3 regions of the Rhodomicrobium sp. genome follow, and region 2 is predicted to be linked to each of the others. Evidence: riboswitches for the same ligand, from Rfam matches in the RefSeq annotation. Region 2 holds a riboswitch; each other region holds the start of a gene.

Region 1 (6,428 bases), on a different contig from region 2:
TCGTCCAGTTCCGCGAAGTAGTTGTGATGGCGGTAAAAGAAGTCGCGCACCTGCTCGAACGGCATTGGGGCCACGGTGGCCACGCCCGCCGCCCCGAGGCCGAGTTCGTGAGCCATGGCCTCGGCGCGCTCCGTCGCGTGGCGGAGGCGACGATGCAACGCCAGGATCGCACGCCCCGCCGCTGGCATCGAAGCGGCGATCTCCCGTATTTCGGCAAGGCTGACGCTCTCACCGCTGGCTGGATCGGAGAAAACCTCCCTCAGATCGGAGACGAGACGCGCCTCGTCTCCGTCTGACAGCAACTGCATGTCGATGCCAAAGGCCGCATTGATGCGAAGCAGAACAGGCACGGTCAACGGGCGCTGGTTCTTCTCAAGTTGGTTCAGATAGCTCGGCGACAGACCAATCGCTTCCGCGAAGGCAATCTGGGTCAGCCCGCGTTCCTCTCGCAGCCGCTTCAGCTTCACACCGACGAAGATCTTCTTCATGCTCCAATTCCATTCGCAATATTTGCAAAATGAGGGGGCATCTTTCGCAAAACCCCGCAAATTCAGCCCTACCTCGAAATTTTTTCGGCGAATATTGTGTGATCCAACACAGACCGCAAGGAATTTCGCAAATGCGACTCATCGTCAAGGCATCGGATACACCCTCCGTATCGACGAGCGAGACGCCGCGATGGCCGGACCGGCCTGAAGGCTTCGCACTTTCCGCCAGCCCTCGCGGCAGCGATCCCGACTGGCCGGAGTTCGGCTCCTGCGAGTTCGGCGACGGTTCGCGCCGGATCGGAAAAGCGGCGGACCTGTTTCGATAGGGGTGCCCTTCGCCGCGCGCGCTCGCTTCTCGCCCACCCTTAATCGCGTGCCGTCGAGCCACGGGCAGGCGGCGCAAGGCCGTCGGCACGCGATGGACGCCGCGCTTGCTCTCTTTATCGTGTAGAGACGGATTTACCGATCAGGTTGAGTGAACCTGACCGGATCCGGCTCTAGGCAGCAAGCGCGGCGTCTGTACATCCATGCGCCCGAAATGGCTGGATGCGGTTGTTCGCGATGCCGAGCGCGGCCAGTTCGGCGGCGATCCGCGCGACCGCCGCTTCATCAAGCAGCGCGGGGTGAACCGTGGTCCGCGTCTCGAACGCGGCGCCGCTCGCCACCAGCAGCCGCAAGCTTTCCGCCGCGCGCTCGCCGCTGCCGGGAATGCCCGTGACACGCTCATACTCCGCAAACGGCGCTTTCACGTCGAAGCCGACCCAGTCGACAAGCGGCAAAACGGCCGCGAGCCGCGCCGGATAAGGCCCCGCGCTATGAAGGCCGACCTTGAAGCCCATGGCGCGCACCTCCGCCATCGCCTCCGGCAGATGTGTCTGCAAGGTCGGCTCGCCGCCGGAAAACACCACGGCGTCGAGCAGTCCGCGCCGCGTTTCGAGCAACGCGCGCACTTCGGCCCATGACGGCCCCGCGCCACTGCCCGCCCGCATCAGCGAGGCGTTGTGGCAGTAGCGGCAGGCCCAGGGGCAGCCCTGACAGAAGACGGTCGCCGCAAGCTGCCCCGGCCAATCCACGGAGGAAAGGCGGGCAAGCCCGCCAATCTCGATACTATCTTGCATCTTGCGCGCTTTCCGGGCGGAAAACCGCAAACACCTTTCCTGAAAGCGCTTTGGTCATTGCGCGCTCTTGTCGGCGTCGGCGCGCTCGGCCTTGCATTCGCGGAAATACTGCCGCTCGTTGAATTCGCCGACCTTGCCCTGATTGAACGACGAGACAGGCCGGTGATAGCCCATCACGCGCGTCCAGACTTCGCAGGGCTGGCGCTCCTCGTCGGTCAGGGTCACGTCGTCGGCGGTGGGGGTCCAATGTGCGTTCATGTCTCTTCTCCCTCGTTTGATGGAAATCAGGCCGCCGCCTTGCGCGCGCCGAGCCGTGCGCGCTTCGCCGCAAGCCGCTCCTCGTCGCAGATCGGGCAGAACTTGTGCTCGCCTGCGATGTAGCCGTGCGTCGGGCAGATCGAGAATGTCGGCGTCACGGTGATGTAAGGGATGCGGAAGTTTTCGAGCGCGCGGCGCACGAGCTTCTTGCAGGCTTCCACCGAAGAGATGCGCTCGCCCATGTAGAGATGCAGCACGGTGCCGCCCGTGTATTTCTGCTGAAGCGGCTCCTGCCGGGCCAACGCGTCGAACGGATCGTCGGTGAACCCGACAGGCAACTGGCTGGAGTTGGTGTAATACGGCGTCTCGTCCGTGCCCGCCTGAAGGATACCTGCGAAACGCTTCTTGTCCTCGCGCGCAAAGCGATAGGTCGTGCCCTCGGCGGGCGTCGCTTCGAGGTTATAGAGGTGGCCGGTTTCTTCCTGAAACGCCACCATCTTCGCCCGAACGTGATCGAGGAAACGCAGCGCGAAGGCGTGGCCCCACGGCGTCGAGATATCTTCGGCGTCGTCGGTAAAATTGCGGATCATCTCGTTGAGGCCGTTCACGCCGAGCGTCGAGAAATGATTGCGCAGCGTGCCGAGATAGCGCTTCGTGTACGGGAACAGCCCCGCATCCATGTGACGCTGGATGATCTTGCGCTTGATTTCCAGGCTGTTGCGGCCGATGTCGAGCAGTTCGTCGAGCCGCGCGAACAAGGCCGCTTCGTCGCCCTTGTGGAGGAAGCCGAGCCGCGCGCAGTTCACGGTGACCACGCCGACCGAGCCCGTCTGCTCCGCCGAGCCGAACAACCCGTTGCCGCGCTTCAGAAGCTCCGTCAGGTCGAGCTGCAGGCGGCAGCACATGGACCGCACCATGTTCGGCTTCAGTTCCGAGTTCACGAAATTCTGGAAATAGGGCAGGCCGTATTTCGCGGTCATCTCGAACAGGCGCGTCGCGTTTTCGCTCTCCCACGGGAAATCCGGTGTGATGTTGTAGGTCGGGATCGGGAAGGTGAACACCCGGCCTTTCGCGTCGCCCGCAGTCATGACTTCCATGTAAGCGCGGTTGATCATGTCCATTTCGGGCTGGAGATCGCCATAGGTGAAGTCCACCTCCTTGCCGCCGATCATCGGAACCTGCTCGCGGAGGTCTTCCGGGCAGGTCCAGTCGAAGGTCAGGTTCGTGAAAGGCGTCTGCGTGCCCCAGCGTGACGGCACGTTGAGGTTATAGATCAGTTCCTGAATGCACTGGCGTACCTCGCCGTACGGCAATCTGTCCTTGCGGATGAAAGGCGCCATGTAGGTGTCGAACGATGAGAACGCCTGCGCGCCCGCCCATTCGTTCTGAAGCGTGCCAAGGAAGTTCACGATCTGTCCGACAGCACTCGACAGGTGCTTCGGCGGCGCGGCCTCGACCTTGCCCGGCACGCCGTTCAGCCCTTCCTGCAACAGCGTCCGCAGCGACCAGCCCGCGCAATAGCCCGCCAGCATGTCGAGATCGTGGATGTGGATGTCGCCGTCGCGATGCGCGCGGCCCACTTCCGGCGGGTAGACGTGGCTGAGCCAGTAATTTGCCACCACCTTGCCGGAGACGTTCAGGATCAGGCCGCCGAGCGAATAGCCCTGATTGGCGTTCGCGTTCACGCGCCAGTCCGCGCGCTCCAGATATTCGTTGATCGAGCTTTCGACGTCGATGGCGGCGTGGCGGTCGGCGCGAAGCCGTGCGCGCTGCTCGCGATAGACGATGTAGGCGCGGGCCGTCGCGAAGTGGTTCGCGGAGATGAGCACCTGTTCGACGATGTCCTGAATTTCCTCGATGTGCGGCGACCGGTCCGCGAAGCGATGCGCGATCACCTTCACCGCCTGAATGGCGAGAAGATGCGCCTCGGTGGCGTCGAAATCGCCGGTGGCGCGGCCCGCACGCTCGACCGCGGAGCGGATCTTCGCCGCGTCGAACGGCGCGAGCGCGCCCGAGCGCTTCACGATGCTGAGCGGCAGGCGGGCGGCGGAAATTACCGCCGTGGAGTCAGGACTGGAAGACAAGTGAACCCCCGTTGGATCATGGGGGCGGGGCCGACAGACGCGCGAACGAAACCGGCTTCACCGGTCGCGGCACGGCCTGCGGACACCCCGCCCGAGGACGTTATTCCGATGTCGCGGCAGGTCTCCTGGCTCGCGGGTCAATGCTTCCGTCTGGCCTTCCCGGTGATTTCGCACCAGTGACGCGATCGACGGCGGCTCGCCGCTTACAGTTGCGGGGGCAGCGCCGGACTTGCACCGGCTTCCCTCTTGGCTCCCGAATCTTGCGCTATCGGGGGACCGTGACCCCCACATCTAGGGGGCTGAGTCGCGCGACCTCGCAATGAGTGATTCGGTGTGCGCACGGAAAGATGTGAACAGCGGGGACGAAAGGAAAAAAAGCTTGCCGGCCTGCGGCAGGCAACCGGAGACGACGTTCGCAACTTTCGCAGATTCGCGGCTCTCCCTTCGCAAACATCCACATTTTCAGTCCTTACCGCGTTCTTTCTCTTGCGGATATTGTGAAGCCCGAAATGAAAGCGGGCGCCCGAATGCAAACCTTGATTGACGACGACGCCTCCGAGGCGGCGACCACCTTTGTGGAGATGGTCTTCCCCGAACAGGCGAACCATTACGGCACGCTGTTCGGCGGCAATGCGCTGAACCTCATGGGCAAAGCCGCCTTCGTCGCGGCCACGCGGCGCGCGCGCCGCGCCGTGGTGATGGCGACATCCGACAAGGTGGAATTCCACGTGCCCGTCAAGGTGGGCGAACTCGTCGAACTGTCCGCCCGCGTCGTGCGCGTAGGCCGCGCATCCATGACCGTCGAAGTCTCGATGATGGCCGAAAAGCTGCTTTCGGGCGAGCGTCGCCTCGCCGTGCGCGGCTCGTTCGAGATGGTCGCCGTCGACGAAGCAGGCCGCCCCACAGCGTTTCGCCCCTGATTTCAAAATACAATTTCCTAGCCGCCGCTGCCCAAGAGAGGAACCTGCCCCGTGAAGTCGCATACCGTTCGCACATACAAATCCGCCGAGCCTTTGCCCCGCGCCGAACAACTCGCCTGGAAGATCGCCGAAGTCGCCGCCGACCCGGTCGCGGTCGACCCTGCCGTGGTCGAGATGATCGGCAACCGCATCATCGACAACGCCGCCGTTGCCGCCGCTTCGCTCGCACGCCGCCCGGTGGCTAACGCCCGCAATCAGGCGCTCTCGCATCCCTTCAAGCCCGGCGCGGCCGTGTTCGGCATCGCCTCGCATCGCCGCTTCTCGCCGGAATGGGCCGCGTGGGCCAACGGCGTCGCCGTGCGTGAACTCGACTTCCACGATACGTTCCTCGCCGCCGACTATTCGCATCCCGGCGACAATATCCCGCCGATCCTTGCCGTCGCCCAGCATTGCGGGCTTTCCGGCGAAGCGCTCGTGCGCGGCCTCGCGGCGGGCTACGAAATTCAGGTCAATCTCGTAAAAGGCATTTGCCTGCATGAGCACAAGATCGACCATATCGCCCATCTCGGACCCTCGGCTGCGGCAGGCATCGGCGCGGCGCTGGGGCTTCCGGTGGAGACGATCTGGCAGGCTGTGCAGCAGGCACTGCATGTGACGACGACGACGCGCCAGTCGCGCAAGGGCGAGATTTCGAGCTGGAAGGCTTACGCGCCCGCTTTCGCCGGCAAGATGGCGGTCGAGGCGGTGGATCGAGCCATGCGCGGCGAAGGCGCGCCGTCGCCCGCATGGGAAGGCGAGGACGGTTTCATCGCATGGCTGCTTTCCGGCCCCAAGGTGGAATACTCCGTGCCGTTGCCTGAGAAAGGCGAGCCGAAGCGCGCCATCCTCGACACCTACACCAAGGAATATTCGGCGGAATATCAGAGCCAGGCGCTCATCGACCTCGCGCGGCGGATGCGCGAGAAGATCGGCAATCTCGCGACCATCGAAAACATCGTGATCCACACGAGCCATCACACCCATTACGTGATCGGCACGGGTGCGAACGACCCGCAGAAGATGGACCCGAATGCGAGCCGCGAAACGCTCGACCATTCCATCATGTACATCTTCGCGGTCGCGCTGGAAGACGGCGGCTGGCACCACGTGCATTCCTATGCGCCGGAGCGCGCGAAGCGGCCCGAAACCGTTGCCTTGTGGCACAAGATTTCGACCGTCGAAGATGCGGAGTGGACGCGCCGCTATCATAGCCGCGACCCGAAGGAAAAGGCGTTCGGCGGCCGCGTCGTCGTCACCCTGCGTGACGGTCGCGTGATCGAGGACGAGCTTGCCATCGCCGACGCCAACCCGCTCGGCGCGCGCCCCTTCGCCCGCCCGCAATACATCGAGAAGTTTCTCACGCTTTCGGAAGGCATCGTCTCACCCGCCGAGCAACAGCGCTTTCTCGAAACCGTGGACCGGCTCGAACGGCTGCGCGGCGAAGAGCTTCTGGGACTGAATTTCACCGTCGATCCCGTCGCGCTTGGCGCGGAGCGGGCGACCGGCCTTTTCGAATGGAAC
Region 2 (6,428 bases):
GCGGTTTTCCCATCTCCACGGTCATGAGGCGCGCCAGCGATTCCGCGTGGGCCAATTGAAGGTTGTGCCAGCGTTTGAGGATCGCCGCGCGCTCCTTGGCAAGCAGCCCGCTCCAGGCCGGAAAAGCCTTGTGCGCGGCCTCGATGGCCTCGCGGGTTTCTACGCGCCCGAAGTTCGGCACGCGCGCGAGGAACGCGCCGGTTGCGGGATTGACGACAGGGAGTGCCGGTTCGCCCCGCCATTCGCCTCCAATCAGACAGCGATCACGGAGCAGTGTCTTGAAAATCTGGTCCATGACTCCTCTTTCAGCGGGTCAGACATAATGCCGCGCCGCTGTAAATACTACAAGCGCCACCGGATTATGGCACCTGTTCCCAAAAAGCCACAAACTCTTAACGAATCAGCGCTCAATCACAGGATGCATTTGATATTCCCTGCAACCGAATATTAATGTGAGCGAAGAGCCCTGCGAGACAAGTCGCAGGCAGGAACGACGGAGCCCCCAATGACGAGCGTCTTATCACCGGTCCTGTCAGAAAGCACTCCCAATTCTCAAGCGCAGCCCGCCGAGAGCGCGGATTTCGCATTTCTTTCTCAACAAGATAGCCGTGAATATCTCGCCGACATGCTGAAGGAACTCAGCCTGATCGCCGGTCATGCCGATCTCGACCGCGCGCGCGAACTGATCGAAGCGGCTCTTGCCGAGATCGAGCCGCAACATTCCTGACAGACGCGAACAACCGCCGCGTGTTGATCGGCGGCGGAAAGAAGACTTGAAACCGGGCCTTTGAGCTATCCCTTCAAGCGTCATGCCGCAAATCGCGTGTGGCATGACGCGGTATGTTTCCTGTGCCGGTCTGCTTTTCTGCGTCAGATAAAGGCGCATTGGCACAGGCCCATTGCGGTGCGTTGCGCGAACCGCGCCTGAGCCGTCCGATGGCGCCCGCTGAGGCGGCGACCTCCGCGTTGGAGGCGTAAAGGCATCGTTCGGCGACCATGCCTCAGCGGGTGAGGCCCAGCATTGCCTCGATGTCTATGTGGCGGGCAAGGTGTGCGGCAAGGCGGTCGAGCGTGTCGTCTATGGCGGTTTCGTAGGAAAGCGCCGCAGGCTTGCCACCGAGCCGCGCCAGCCACGCGGCGCGCTGACGGTCGTCCGCGAACAGGCCGTGGACATAGGTGCCCATCACGCACCCGTCCGCCGACACCGCTCCATCGGGCCTGCACGATCCGTCCTCGTGGACAAGAACAAGCGGGCGCGCGGTGTCCGATCCGAAGGTGCGGCCGATGTGGATCTCGTAACCCGAGAACGGCACGCCGTCGGCCGCTGTCCGGCCCGTTACCGCCGCAAGCCGCTTGTCGCCCGAAAGCTCCGTCTCGACATCGAGCAGGCCGAGCCCCGGCACCCCGCCCGGCCGTCCCTCGATGCCCGCCGGATCGGCCACCCAGCGCCCAAGCATTTGATAGCCGCCGCAAAGGCCGAGCACGCGCCCGCCGCGCCGGACATGGGCGAGGATGTCCGCTTCCCAGCCGAGCGCACGCAGCGCGGAGAGATCCGCAATGGTGGCCTTCGAGCCCGGCAGGATGACAAGATCCGCGTCGGCGGGAAGCGGTTCGCCATGGGCCAGCGTCACGAGATCGACGTCCGGCTCAAGCCGCAGCGGATCGAGATCGTCAAAATTTGCGATGTGCGGAAGCACCGGCACCGCGACCCTCACGCGCTGGCCGGTCTTCGCGCCTTCGCGCACCCAGTCGCGGCTGAAGCCGTCTTCAGGCGGCAGGGCATGCGCGTCCGCAAACCACGGGACGAGGCCGAGCGACGCCCAGCCGGTTCGTTCCGCGATGAACCGCATGCCCTCCGCGAAGAGCCCCGCATCGCCGCGCATCTTGTTGACGATGAAGCCACGGATCATGGCGGCATCTTCGGCGTCGAGCACCGCGCTCGTGCCGACGAGGCTCGCGATCACCCCGCCCCGGTCGATGTCGCCGACGAGCACCACGGGCACGTCCGCCGCCCGCGCGAAACCCATATTCGCGATGTCGTTCGCGCGAAGGTTCACCTCGGATGGCGAGCCAGCGCCCTCCACCAGCACGAGGTCGCATTCGCCTTTCAGCCGCGCGAAGCTTTCAAGCACGGCGGGCATCAGCGCTGCCTTCCGCGACTGATAATCGCGTGCCTCGGCCTTGCCCCACACATGCCCTTGCACGACGATCTGCGCGCCGGTCTCGCTCTGCGGCTTCAGGAGCACTGGATTCATGTGAACGCTGGGCGGCACGCGCGCGGCGCGGGCCTGAAGCATCTGCGCGCGGCCGATCTCGCCGCCATCGGCCGTGACGCCCGCATTGGTCGACATGTTCTGTGGCTTGAACGGACGCACGGAAAGCCCCCGATCCGCGAACAGACGGCACAACCCCGCCACGATCAGCGACTTGCCGACATCCGAGCCGGTTCCCTGAAACATCAGTGCGCGGGCCGTCCTGTCGCCCAGCCGTCTCTCGTCGTCGCGAATACGTGTCATGCCCGGTGTCGATCCTTCTTCAGCGCGAAATCTCTACACCGCCCCGGCGCCGGATAAAGCGCCCGCCGATTGACTTCGCGTCACGGGCGTATCACAAATCGAGACAGCCGACGGTCCCTTCGGGGACGAAAAGGGAATACCGGGCGCACCACATCGTGCGAAGCCGGAGCTGCCCCCGCAACTGTGAGCGGCGAGCCTGCGCCAATTGCCACTGGAACCTGTTCCGGGAAGGCGGCACGGGCCGTGACCCGCGAGCCAGGAGACCTGCCGTCGCCTGCCGGATCGCGTTGCCGCGTTCCCTTGAAGCGCCGTTCCGGGCGGGGTGTCCCGGAGCGCAAGGTCCGACGGGAGGAGTGCAGGTCCGCCCGCCGCACGCGCCGGACGGCTCGCCGTCCGCTCCCCGGAATGAAGCATGGAGCCGCCCTCGACCTGTAAAGCCCCGCCAGCGCCCCGCGCCACCGTCTTCGTGTGCGTGCTTTGTGGACGCGACCCCGCCGACAAGGCCGCGCCTCCCGCAGGCCGCGCGCTCTACGAAGCGCTCGCCGCCGAGCGCGAAGCCAGCGCTGACACGCGCTTCCATATAGAACCGGCGCAATGCCTGTCGAACTGCAATCGCGGCCTCACCGTCGCCATCGCCGGGCCGGATCGCTGGACCTACATGTTCGGCGAACTGACGATCGAGGACGCGCCGAGCATTTATCGCGGCTGTGCAGCAAACGCCGAAACCGAAGACGGCCTCGTGCCGTGGAACGAGCGCCCCGCCTGCTTCCGCCGCGCGCTCATCGCGCGCGTGCCGCCGCTTCCTGAAAGGAGCCTCTGATGTCTCTCGCGAAAGTCCCCGTCACCATCATCACCGGCTTCCTGGGCGCGGGCAAGACGAGCCTTGTCCGTCATCTGATCGAAACCGCGAACGGCCGCCGCCTCGCGGTCCTCGTCAATGAATTCGGCGATGTCGGCATCGATGGCGAGATCCTGAAGGGCTGCGCCGATCCCGCATGCCCCGAAGACGCTATCGTCGAACTGACGAACGGCTGCCTTTGCTGCACCGTCGCGGACGAATTCGTGCCGACGATGACGGCGCTCCTGAACCGCAAGGAGCCGCCCGAACACATTCTCATAGAAACATCCGGCCTCGCGCTGCCGAAGCCGCTGCTGAAGGCGTTCGACTGGCCCGACCTGAAGACGCGCATCACCGTCGACGGCGTGATCGCGGTCGCGGACGCCGAGGCCGTGGCGGATGGCCGTTTCGCGCCGGACCCTGAGCTTGTGGCGAGACAGCGCGCGGGCGACACCAGCATCGACCACGACACGCCGCTCGGCGAAGTGTTCGAGGATCAGGTGGCCTGCGCCGATCTCGTGATCCTGAACAAGGCCGATCTCGTCGACGAGGCGCGGCTTGCCGTGGCGCGCGAAGCGGTGCTGGCGGAATCGCCGCGCCCCATCCCCGTGATCGGGGCAACCGAGGGGCGCGTCGATCCGCGCGTCGTGCTGGGGCTTGGCGCGGCTGCGGAAGACGACCTCGACGCGCGCCCGACGCATCACGATCATGGCGAGCCGCACGACCATGACGATTTCGAAACGGTCGCGGTCACGCTGCCGGAGCAGACATCGCAGGCCGACATCGTGGCGAAGGTCGAGGCAGCGGCCCGTGCGTACAACATCCTTCGCGTAAAAGGCTATATCGCCATCGCGGGCAAGCCGATGCGGCTTCTCGTGCAAGGCGTCGGAACCCGCGTTCGCGCGCAGTTCGACCGGCCATGGCGCGCGAGTGAGGAGCGCGTCTCGCGGCTCGTCGTCATCGGCGAAAAGGGCTTCGACGGGCAGGCGGTTGCGGCGGCGCTCGGGGCCTGACGCATGCACATTCTTTTCCGTGAACGGCACGGCCTCGAAGAGGCGGCGGTGGCGGAAGACCTCGGCCAGACGCCCGCCGACCTGGCGGTGCTTTCCTTCGCGGACAGCGACCTCGCAGCCTTCGCGGCGGGCTGGCGTGCGGGCGCGGATCTCCCGACGCTGCGCCTCGCCAACCTCGCGCGGCTGAGGCATCCGCTTTCGGTCGATCTTTACATCGAGAAGACGCTCACGGGCGCGCGGGCCGTTCTTGTCCGCTTGCTCGGCGGCATCGACTATTGGCGTTACGGTGTCGAGCAGCTTCGCGCGCTGGCGGAAGCGAAGGGCACCGCGCTGGCGTTCGTTTCGGGCGACGGGCGCGTCGATCCGCGTCTCGACGAGGCATCGACGGTGCCGGTCGCCATGCTGCGGCGTTTGCAGGCGCTGTGCGATCAGGGCGGCGCGCAGGCAGCGCAGGCCGCCCTCGCTGAACTTGCGCGCGCGGCCGGGTTCGATACGGAAACGACGGATGATGCGCACCCGCTTCCGCGCCACGGCTTCCTTGCGGGCGATCCCGCGATCTGCCCCCTCGCGCCGCCACGCGAAGGCGATGCGCCGCGCGCGCTCATCGTCTTTTACCGCGCGGCACTCGCCGCCGCCGACACCGCGCCCATTGAAGCGCTGCTCGATGCTCTTTCTACGCGCGGCTTCGATCCAGCCGCCGTCTTCGTCGCGAGCCTCAAAGACGAGAGGACGCGCGCCTGGCTCGCCGACGCGCTCCGCCGGATCGTGCCGGACGTGATCGTGAATGCGACGGCGTTTTCAGCGCGCGATGCGGAAAACGGAGCGTTCGACGCTTCGGATGCACCCGTGTTGCAGATCGCGCTGGCGGGGTCTTCGCGCGAGGCTTGGGCGGAGTCGGATCGCGGCCTGTCGCCCGCCGACCTCGCGATCCACGTCGTGCTGCCGGAAATCGACGGGCGCATCTTCGCGGGCGCGATCTCCTTCAAGGAGCCGGAGGCGTCGGACCCGGAGCTTGGCTTTGCCCGCGTCGTTCATGCGCCTGATGCCGAACGCGTCGAAGCGGTCGCGGAAAAGGCGCGCGCGCTTGCAAGGCTGCGGCGTACCGCGCCCGCCGAGCGCAAGCTCGCGCTCGTGCTCTCCTCCTATCCCGGCCGCGACGATCAGATCGCCCATGCGGTGGGTCTCGACGCCCCGGAAAGTGCGGTCGAAATTCTGCGTCTGCTCTGCGCCGAGGGCTACAGCTTAGAACAATTGCCGGCCGACAATGGCGCGTTGATCGAAGCGCTTCTCGAAGAGCGGATGGCGTGGCCGTTCGCCGACTATCGCGCCGCTCTCGAAACGCTCGATCCGGCGCTGCGCGCGGCCTTGTTCGCCGCATGGGGCGAGCCGGATGCAGACCCCGCCTGCCGCGATGGGGCGTTCCGCTTCCGCGCGGCACGCTTCGGCAATGTCATCGTTGCGGCCCAGCCCGAGCGCGGCAGTGCGCGCGACCGCGTCGCCGAGTATCACGACCCGCGCCGTCCGCCGCGCCACGCCTTCGTTGCATTCTATCTCTGGCTGCGCCATGCCGCGAAGATCGATGCGCTCGTGCATATCGGCGCGCATGGCACGCTCGAATGGTTGCCGGGAAAGTCGGTCGCCTTGTCGGGCGCATGCTGGCCGGAGGCGCTGACCGGAGCCCTGCCGGTGGCTTATCCCTTCATCGTCAACGACCCGGGCGAGGCCGCGACCGCGAAGCGCCGCCTCGGCGCGGTGACCATCGGGCACATGACGCCGCCGCAGCGCATCGCCGCACTGCCGCCCGAGTTCCGCACGCTTGAGCGTCTCCTCGACGAATATTCCAACGCGGACGGCCTCGATCCGCGCCGCCGCGAGCGGCTCGCGTGCAACATCGTGGACGCGGCCCGCGAGGCGAAGCTCGACCGCGACCTCGGCCTCAGCGACGGCATGGCGCCGCTCGACGCCGTGGTGAAGCTCGACGCTTTCGTTTGCGACGTGAAGAACGCGCTGTTTTCCGACGGGCTGCACGTCTTCGGGCGAGCGCCGAAACTGCCGGAGACC
Region 3 (6,428 bases), on a different contig from region 2:
TCGGTCGAGAACGGAGGCCTGGTGCGCTTGGCGCCTTCCTTGAGCGCCACGCCACGAAACAGGTCCGGCAAGCCGAGCCGCTTCATGCGGTTGAGCGTGCGCACCATGTCCGCGAGATGGGTAAAATCCTTGTTCGCGCTGCTGGGCGACAGGTCTTCGGCCTCAATCTTCTCGATCCACCATTCACGGAAGTTAAGCACATCGTCGGCGGTGATTTCGGCGAGTGGCTTCGCGCCGATCACATGGGTGAAGTTCTTTACGGCCTTCATGCGCGGGTTGCGCCAGCGGCGAAGCTGGTCCTCGCTCTTGCCCAATGTTCGATCCCTGGCAAGCGTCCAATAGAGATCGAGCGCCCGCGTCACCGTGAGCGGCGGGTTCGCTATGCCGCCGAGCAAAGCCGCCGCTTCAAAGCGTTCCGGCTTGCCGGAAGCGACGGCTTCGACGCGCCGGATGCGCTCTTCCTCCGGCAAGGCCGCGATCTTTTCGGCAGGCAGGTAGCGAAAGCCGCGCATTCCGCAAAGGTTCAGGGCCGCCGCGTAACGCTTCTCCGCATCGTTCGTGTCGCCCGCGAGACGGGCCTCCCAAGCCTCTTCGAGTTGCACCCATGCAGCAGCGGCCTTGCGGCGCGCCACGCTTTCCGAATCGGTGTGAAGGCTGAGCCAGATCACCTTGCGCTCTTCGACGGGGGCATAGCGCGCGGGCACGCGGCGGCGGAGTTGCCACGTATCGGCCCGCTTGAAAATGGTTGTGTCTTTCACAGCCGCGCCTCTCCCAAATTGTGCATCAAAATGTATAGCACATCCGGGCGAAACAAGTATGAAGTAATTAGCTCTACGGCAAAACAGTGAATTGGAATAGGTGCTTACGGAAACTTTTGCGGCAAGAACTTGGCGGAGGGGGTGGGATTCGAACCCACGGTACGGTTGCCCGCACGCCGGTTTTCAAGACCGGTCTATTAAACCACTCTAGCACCCCTCCGCAGGCGCGGCCCGCTCGCTTGCCTTGACGTCTCGCGCGCCGATGCATGCGGAACGTCGAGCGCGCCAGCCTTCAACGTCGATGGATAACAAATGCGCCGTCGCGGGGCAACATGCGATGGCGGCGAGACCGAGCTTCTTCGCATCTCATCGGTGCGAAGAGGCTCGGCCGCTCGTTCAGCTTCGCCGCTGCGGAACGCGTCCCGCCCCGCGTCGGCTGCGGCCGACCCTATTTCAGCGACGCATAGGTGTTGGCGTCGACGTTGAAGGTGACGCCGCCATAGACCGACAGGCCGGGCGTGTTGTAGCCGCGCACCGTTTCGTACTTCTCGTCGAGCAGATTTTCGCCCCGGACGTAAGCGGTGAAACCGGGGCGAATGTCGTAGCTGAACTTCGCGTTCAAAAGCACATAGTCTTCCAGTTGGTAATTGCTCGAGTCGATCGTATCGAGAGCGAAACGCGTGGTGACGTTCGCCTTCACCGTGTCGAACAGCAGCGCGTCGGCGCCGAGCGTGATGCTGCTGCGCGGGATGCGGACGAGACGCGAGCCATCCTCCGCCCTTGCATCGACATAGGTGTAGCCCGCCGACAGCGTGAGCCACGGGCTCACAACTGCAGCGCCGGAAAACTCCACGCCCTCGCGATGTGTCGTGCCGGGGATCTGCTGGTAGACCCACTTCCAGTTGGCGTCATAACCACCGCCAATTTCGTTCGTGGTGTCGACCTGGAAATACGTACCGCTTAAACGAAAGCGCTTGTTGTCGAACCACTGATCGAAACCTACGTCCCAGCTTTCGCTTTCCTCGGGCTTAAGCTCGGTGTTCCCGGAAACCCACTCGTTGTTTGCGTAGAGTTCATAAAGGCTCGGCGCACGGAAGCCGGTGCCGGTGCTCGCGCGCAGTTTTGTCTGAGTCGGTTCATAGAAGTACGCCGCAGTGAATCGGTAGGTCTGGAAGTCACCGAAGGTGCTGTGTTCATCGTTGCGGCCGCCGCCGGTAATCGTCAGCCCTTTCAGCGGCTCCACCGAAAGCTGAGCAAATACACCCGTCAGGTCAATTCCGTGCTGGGAGTAAGCGCCGGTCTCAGCGGTTTCTTCCATGTAGTCGGCGCCCGCAGTCACGGTCGCCCATTTCGTTATTTTCGCCGTGCCGAGATAGTCGACCTTCCAGCGATCGCCCGTGTAGGAGTCGTTGACGGCTGAACCAGCGGACCACCCCCACTGATCGCGATCAAACTTCATGCCTTGAATCGAAACCGTGTTGACGAAGGCGCCATCGAAAAGTTTAACTTCCGTGCCCACGCGCCCGGCCTGCTGGCTGGTTACACCCCGCGTGCCGGGCCAACCGTCTGTCGCCAAATCCCAATTATCGTAGGTGCTATCGTAGCTGTGCCTCTCCTCCAGAGCGCGCGCGGCGAAAAAGACTTTCACATCGCTGGAAAGCTTGTACTCGCCGGTGCCGCTGAAGGTCAGGTTTCGGTAGCCATCGTCTTCATTTCCAATCGCCAGAGCGGAATAGCCGTCGCTTCTTACGCTCTGCACGGTGAAACGCGCATAACCGCGATCCGTACCGTAGGCCGCACTCGCCGTGCCGCGCTGGGTGTTGTAGGAACCTGTTTCGCCGGAAGCCGTCATCGAAGCGCCGAGAACGGGGCGCGCTGTGTCGATCGTTATGACGCCGCCGACCGCCTGACCGCCGTAAAGCAAGCTCTGCGACCCCTTCAGCACCTCGATGCGCTCGACATCGGTCGCGAGGATAGTTTCAAGCGCCGTCGTGACCTGCGTTCCGGTTGGATCGGCGATGTCCAATCCATCCACCTGGACCTTCACATATTTGGAAGCCGCGCCCCAAATGAAATATGACGTCGTGCTGGCCGGCCCCGTCTGCGCCACGGAAACGCCCGGCACCTGCGCGAGGTAATCCTGCACATAGGTGCGCGACTGCGCCTCGATCTCGTCGCGCGTGATGACCGTCACCGCGGAGCCGACCTTGGTGATGTCGGTTGCGACGCGGTTCGCGGAATAGATCACGTCTTTCGACGGCTCGCCGGGAATGGCATCCGGCGCGGGTTCGGCGGCACCGTGCGCAACGGCCGGCGCCTCCTTCTTTTTCTTCGGAGCGGAGGCTTTCTTCTTCTGCTTTTCGGCCCCGTCTTTTTTCACGACGACGGGCGGCAGGGTATCGGAACGGGCGGCGGTTTGCGCCTGCGCATTCGCGGCAAATGCGACAAGGCTGACGAAAGCGACACAGGAGCGGGCGCGCGGGTATAGAGCCGGCATATTGGGCCTCGTGGAACGTGACACGTCACCACGAACCAAAGTCAGGAACGCCGCGTTGAGCGGATTCCAAGCCCCCATCAGGACACCCCGCCCGACGTGTTCGCGCGTGACCACGGCTGATGGCAGGTCTCCTGGCTCACGGGTCAAAACTCCACGCCGCCTTCCCGGTTTCCCAGTGGCCTTTGGCGCATCGCTCGCCGCTTACAGTTGCGGGGGCAGCCGCGGATTACGGACGTCGTCCCTCACCGCGTTCCCTATTATCCTCATCGGAGGACCATCGGCTTAAGGCATAGCTTGCATGAAGCTTGCGCCGCAATCACGCAAATGCCGCAATTCGGCATGTTCCGCGCAAGCTGTGGCGCGTCGGCCACAAGCTCTTCAAGCAGCAACAGTTGGGGCGACTAGCCGTAGTGCCAGCGGCGCCCGCTGCCGCTTGCGCGATCCGCATGAAACGCATGATTAACGCTGCCCTGCTATTTTTACGAAAATCGTCTCGTTGCGTGGAGGGAGGCGCTGGGCATGGCAGGCGCTGAGACCGAGAGTACCGTTGCGTCAAAGGGAGTGGGAGGCATGACGTGTGCTGATATCACGCGTTTTGTAATTATCATCAGCCTCGGCGTGCTGGCTTTCATCACATTTCTGGTCGCGGGCACGCTTATCGGGCTGATGTGGCTCGACAGCTGGTCCTGCGGGCAATGCAAACAATATCCGGCGGGAATTTACATTCTCGGGGTTCTCGGGCTTCTGATCCTCGGCTCGATGGGGCAGGAGGCGGGCGAAGCGCCGGAGACATGGCGCAACTGGGTCGCCGCTCATATCCAGACGCTGATCATCCTCGCGCTGATCCTTGTCACCTTCGTGCTCGTCGTGAACTGGTGGTGGTGGTTCGGCTAGACGCGGCTTTGTGCGGCGCCGCTGCGCCTCGCTCGTGGGCCGAAAACTCGGAAGCAAAAGACGCGTTTCGGAAGTGCTCAGGACGATTGACGGCGCTGGCGCAAATTGCGCGCCTGTTAACGAACGCCGGAAGAGCGGGTAGAAAAGAAATTGTTTGACCGTTCGAAAGTAGGCCGACGAATGGCGACATCGGCACGGTAAAGATTCTGCACGAGCGCATGCATCGGATGGATCGCTTCCTCAACAATTCCGATCCGTGAATGCTGCGGCTGATGAAGCCCGCTTCCACCCGCCATCGGAGAGGCAGCTTGAACGGTCTGAGGCCCGCGCTTACCAAAGCACGGGACGCGGTGTAAGCGTCAAAAAGGAAGGTATTAACGATCCCCGGCAAACGCCGGGGATGACCTTCGCATGGGACTATGGTTAAAAAAATAGTTAATTTTATATTTCATTCGTGGGGACCTATGAAAAAACTCGCCCTGTTCCTTTTGGCGGCCATAGCGGCATGGTCGCTGTCGCGCGTCGACACCGACACGCTGCCGCCGTCGCTCCACAGGCTGCTCTTTCCGATCGAGATCGAAGCGGATCGCGTCGGCCCGCAAAACCCGGCGAAAAATTTCCCGCTTCAGACCCAGCGCGGAAAATCGGATTACCTTCTCTATAACGGCACCTACCCAAACGCTCCTATTCTATACCTCCGAATTCCTTATGAGTTCGTCGGGAAAGCCTCGAGACCCGTGCACAAATACGGGACGTTTTTCACGGTCTGGTATCCGGAGATGACAGGCTCGCTCAATCCCGCCAATCGCGAACGGAGAGAATGCTCCGGCTACTGCAATGGAGGGATCCTCCTGCTGATCAGAAATGAAGGCTTATACCTGTTGGGCGCAGCCCATGTAGGCTGGCTTGGACTGCAAGGCGACATGCAGCGCCTCGCGAAGGACCCCGACTTCACCTACACCAAGCTCGAAGGGCACGTCCCCTTCGAGGAGGTCTACGAAGAGCGCTTACCCAACGGCAAGCGGGAACTCTATTACATCCGCAAATCGCCGGAGGGCGCATATCTGCACTTCGCCCATTGCTGGCCCGATGACCCCTCCCCAAGCTGCACAGCTTACATGAACTCGCCGACACATCGGGCAATCGATATCGAGTACTCCTTCAGCATGGACCATTTCGAGGATTGGACCGCCGTTCAGGAGGCAGTCGCACGCACGGTCGACAGCTTCGTCGTCGGCCTTTTCGATCCGCAAAGATAAAGGGACATTATGAGCACTTACGGGACAAGAACCGCGAACCGAGCAACTTCGCTCCCTTTCAGCCTTGGCGTGCGTCTGCGGCATTTGGCGAAGGATCAAAGCGACGCGGGGGCGGCCAAAAGCCGTTGATACCCGAAAAACGCTGGCCTACTGTCCGCTACGGCGTTCGAAAAGGATGCCCAACTTCACAATCGAGCCGGAATAAACCGTCCGGCTGCGGTAAGGTGAGACTTATAAAAGGGCCTCGCGCAAGCAGCGCGCCCGAAAAGAAAGAAATTGCATGCGCCCCTCGAAACGGCAGGCCGGCGACCTTCGCCCCGTGAGTTTCCAGCGCGCCTTTTCGCATCACGCGGAAGGATCGTGCCTCATCAAGTTCGGCAACACGCATGTGCTTTGCACGGCGAGCCTCGAAGACCGCGTGCCGCCGTGGCTGAAAGGGCAGGGACGGGGCTGGATCACGGCCGAATACGGCATGCTGCCGCGCGCAACCTCCGACCGCACGCGCCGCGAGGCGACGACCGGCCATCAGTCCGGCCGCAGCCAGGAAATCCAGCGTCTGATCGGGCGGTCGCTCCGCGCCGTGGTCGATCTTCAGGCGCTCGGCGAACGCCAGATCATGGTCGACTGCGACGTCTTGCAGGCGGACGGCGGCACGCGCACCGCGTCGATCACCGGCGCCTGGGTCGCGCTGCATGATTGCTTCCAGTGGATGCGCGCACGCGACATGCTGCGCGGCGAGCCCATGAAAGACAACGTCGCGGCGGTCTCCTGCGGCATCTACAAGGGGGAAGCGGTTCTCGATCTCGATTATCCCGAGGATTCGGATGCGGAGGCGGACGCGAATTTCGTCTTCACCGGCAAGGGGCAGATCGTCGAAATTCAGGCGACGGCGGAGAAGGGCGCGTTCTCCGAGGAACGCATGGCCGAGCTGACCGCGCTCGCGAAGAAGGGGATCGCCGAACTCGTGAACCTGCAGAAGCTTACGGTGCTCTGACGTTGCGATGCCCGCTGTCTGACCGG

Evidence for each region. A riboswitch is a leader RNA that binds a small molecule or an ion and turns the genes downstream of it on or off. The one in region 2 is predicted to bind cobalamin.
Region 1: it holds a riboswitch for cobalamin, as region 2 does, so the genes downstream of both, QM659_RS15940 (ribonucleoside triphosphate reductase) here and QM659_RS12075 (DUF1636 family protein) in region 2, are expected to answer to the same signal.
Region 3: it holds a riboswitch for cobalamin, as region 2 does, so the genes downstream of both, QM659_RS07285 (TonB-dependent receptor plug domain-containing protein) here and QM659_RS12075 (DUF1636 family protein) in region 2, are expected to answer to the same signal.

What each region holds. Positions count from the first base shown of each region.
Region 1 is NZ_JASGFR010000056.1:4,359-10,786, reverse strand. Features, by position in the region: gene QM659_RS15960 (short-chain fatty acyl-CoA regulator family protein) at 1-488, opposite strand, end outside; gene QM659_RS15955 (hypothetical protein) at 620-814, shown strand; gene QM659_RS15950 (anaerobic ribonucleoside-triphosphate reductase activating protein) at 986-1,606, opposite strand; gene nrdD (anaerobic ribonucleoside-triphosphate reductase) at 1,661-1,864, opposite strand; gene QM659_RS15940 (ribonucleoside triphosphate reductase) at 1,891-3,948, opposite strand; cobalamin riboswitch at 4,046-4,244, opposite strand; gene QM659_RS15935 (acyl-CoA thioesterase) at 4,476-4,868, shown strand; gene QM659_RS15930 (MmgE/PrpD family protein) at 4,920-6,428, shown strand, end outside.
Region 2 is NZ_JASGFR010000028.1:39,296-45,723, forward strand. Features, by position in the region: gene QM659_RS12060 (NAD-dependent succinate-semialdehyde dehydrogenase) at 1-295, opposite strand, end outside; gene QM659_RS12065 (hypothetical protein) at 506-727, shown strand; gene QM659_RS12070 (cobyric acid synthase) at 1,002-2,516, opposite strand; cobalamin riboswitch at 2,611-2,803, shown strand; gene QM659_RS12075 (DUF1636 family protein) at 2,929-3,336, shown strand; gene cobW (cobalamin biosynthesis protein CobW) at 3,336-4,367, shown strand; gene cobN (cobaltochelatase subunit CobN) at 4,371-6,428, shown strand, end outside.
Region 3 is NZ_JASGFR010000013.1:55,599-62,026, reverse strand. Features, by position in the region: gene QM659_RS07295 (DUF6538 domain-containing protein) at 1-758, opposite strand, end outside; tRNA gene QM659_RS07290 (tRNA-Ser) at 889-978, opposite strand; gene QM659_RS07285 (TonB-dependent receptor plug domain-containing protein) at 1,207-3,255, opposite strand; cobalamin riboswitch at 3,359-3,549, opposite strand; gene QM659_RS07280 (hypothetical protein) at 3,826-4,149, shown strand; gene QM659_RS07275 (hypothetical protein) at 4,569-5,408, shown strand; gene rph (ribonuclease PH) at 5,689-6,402, shown strand.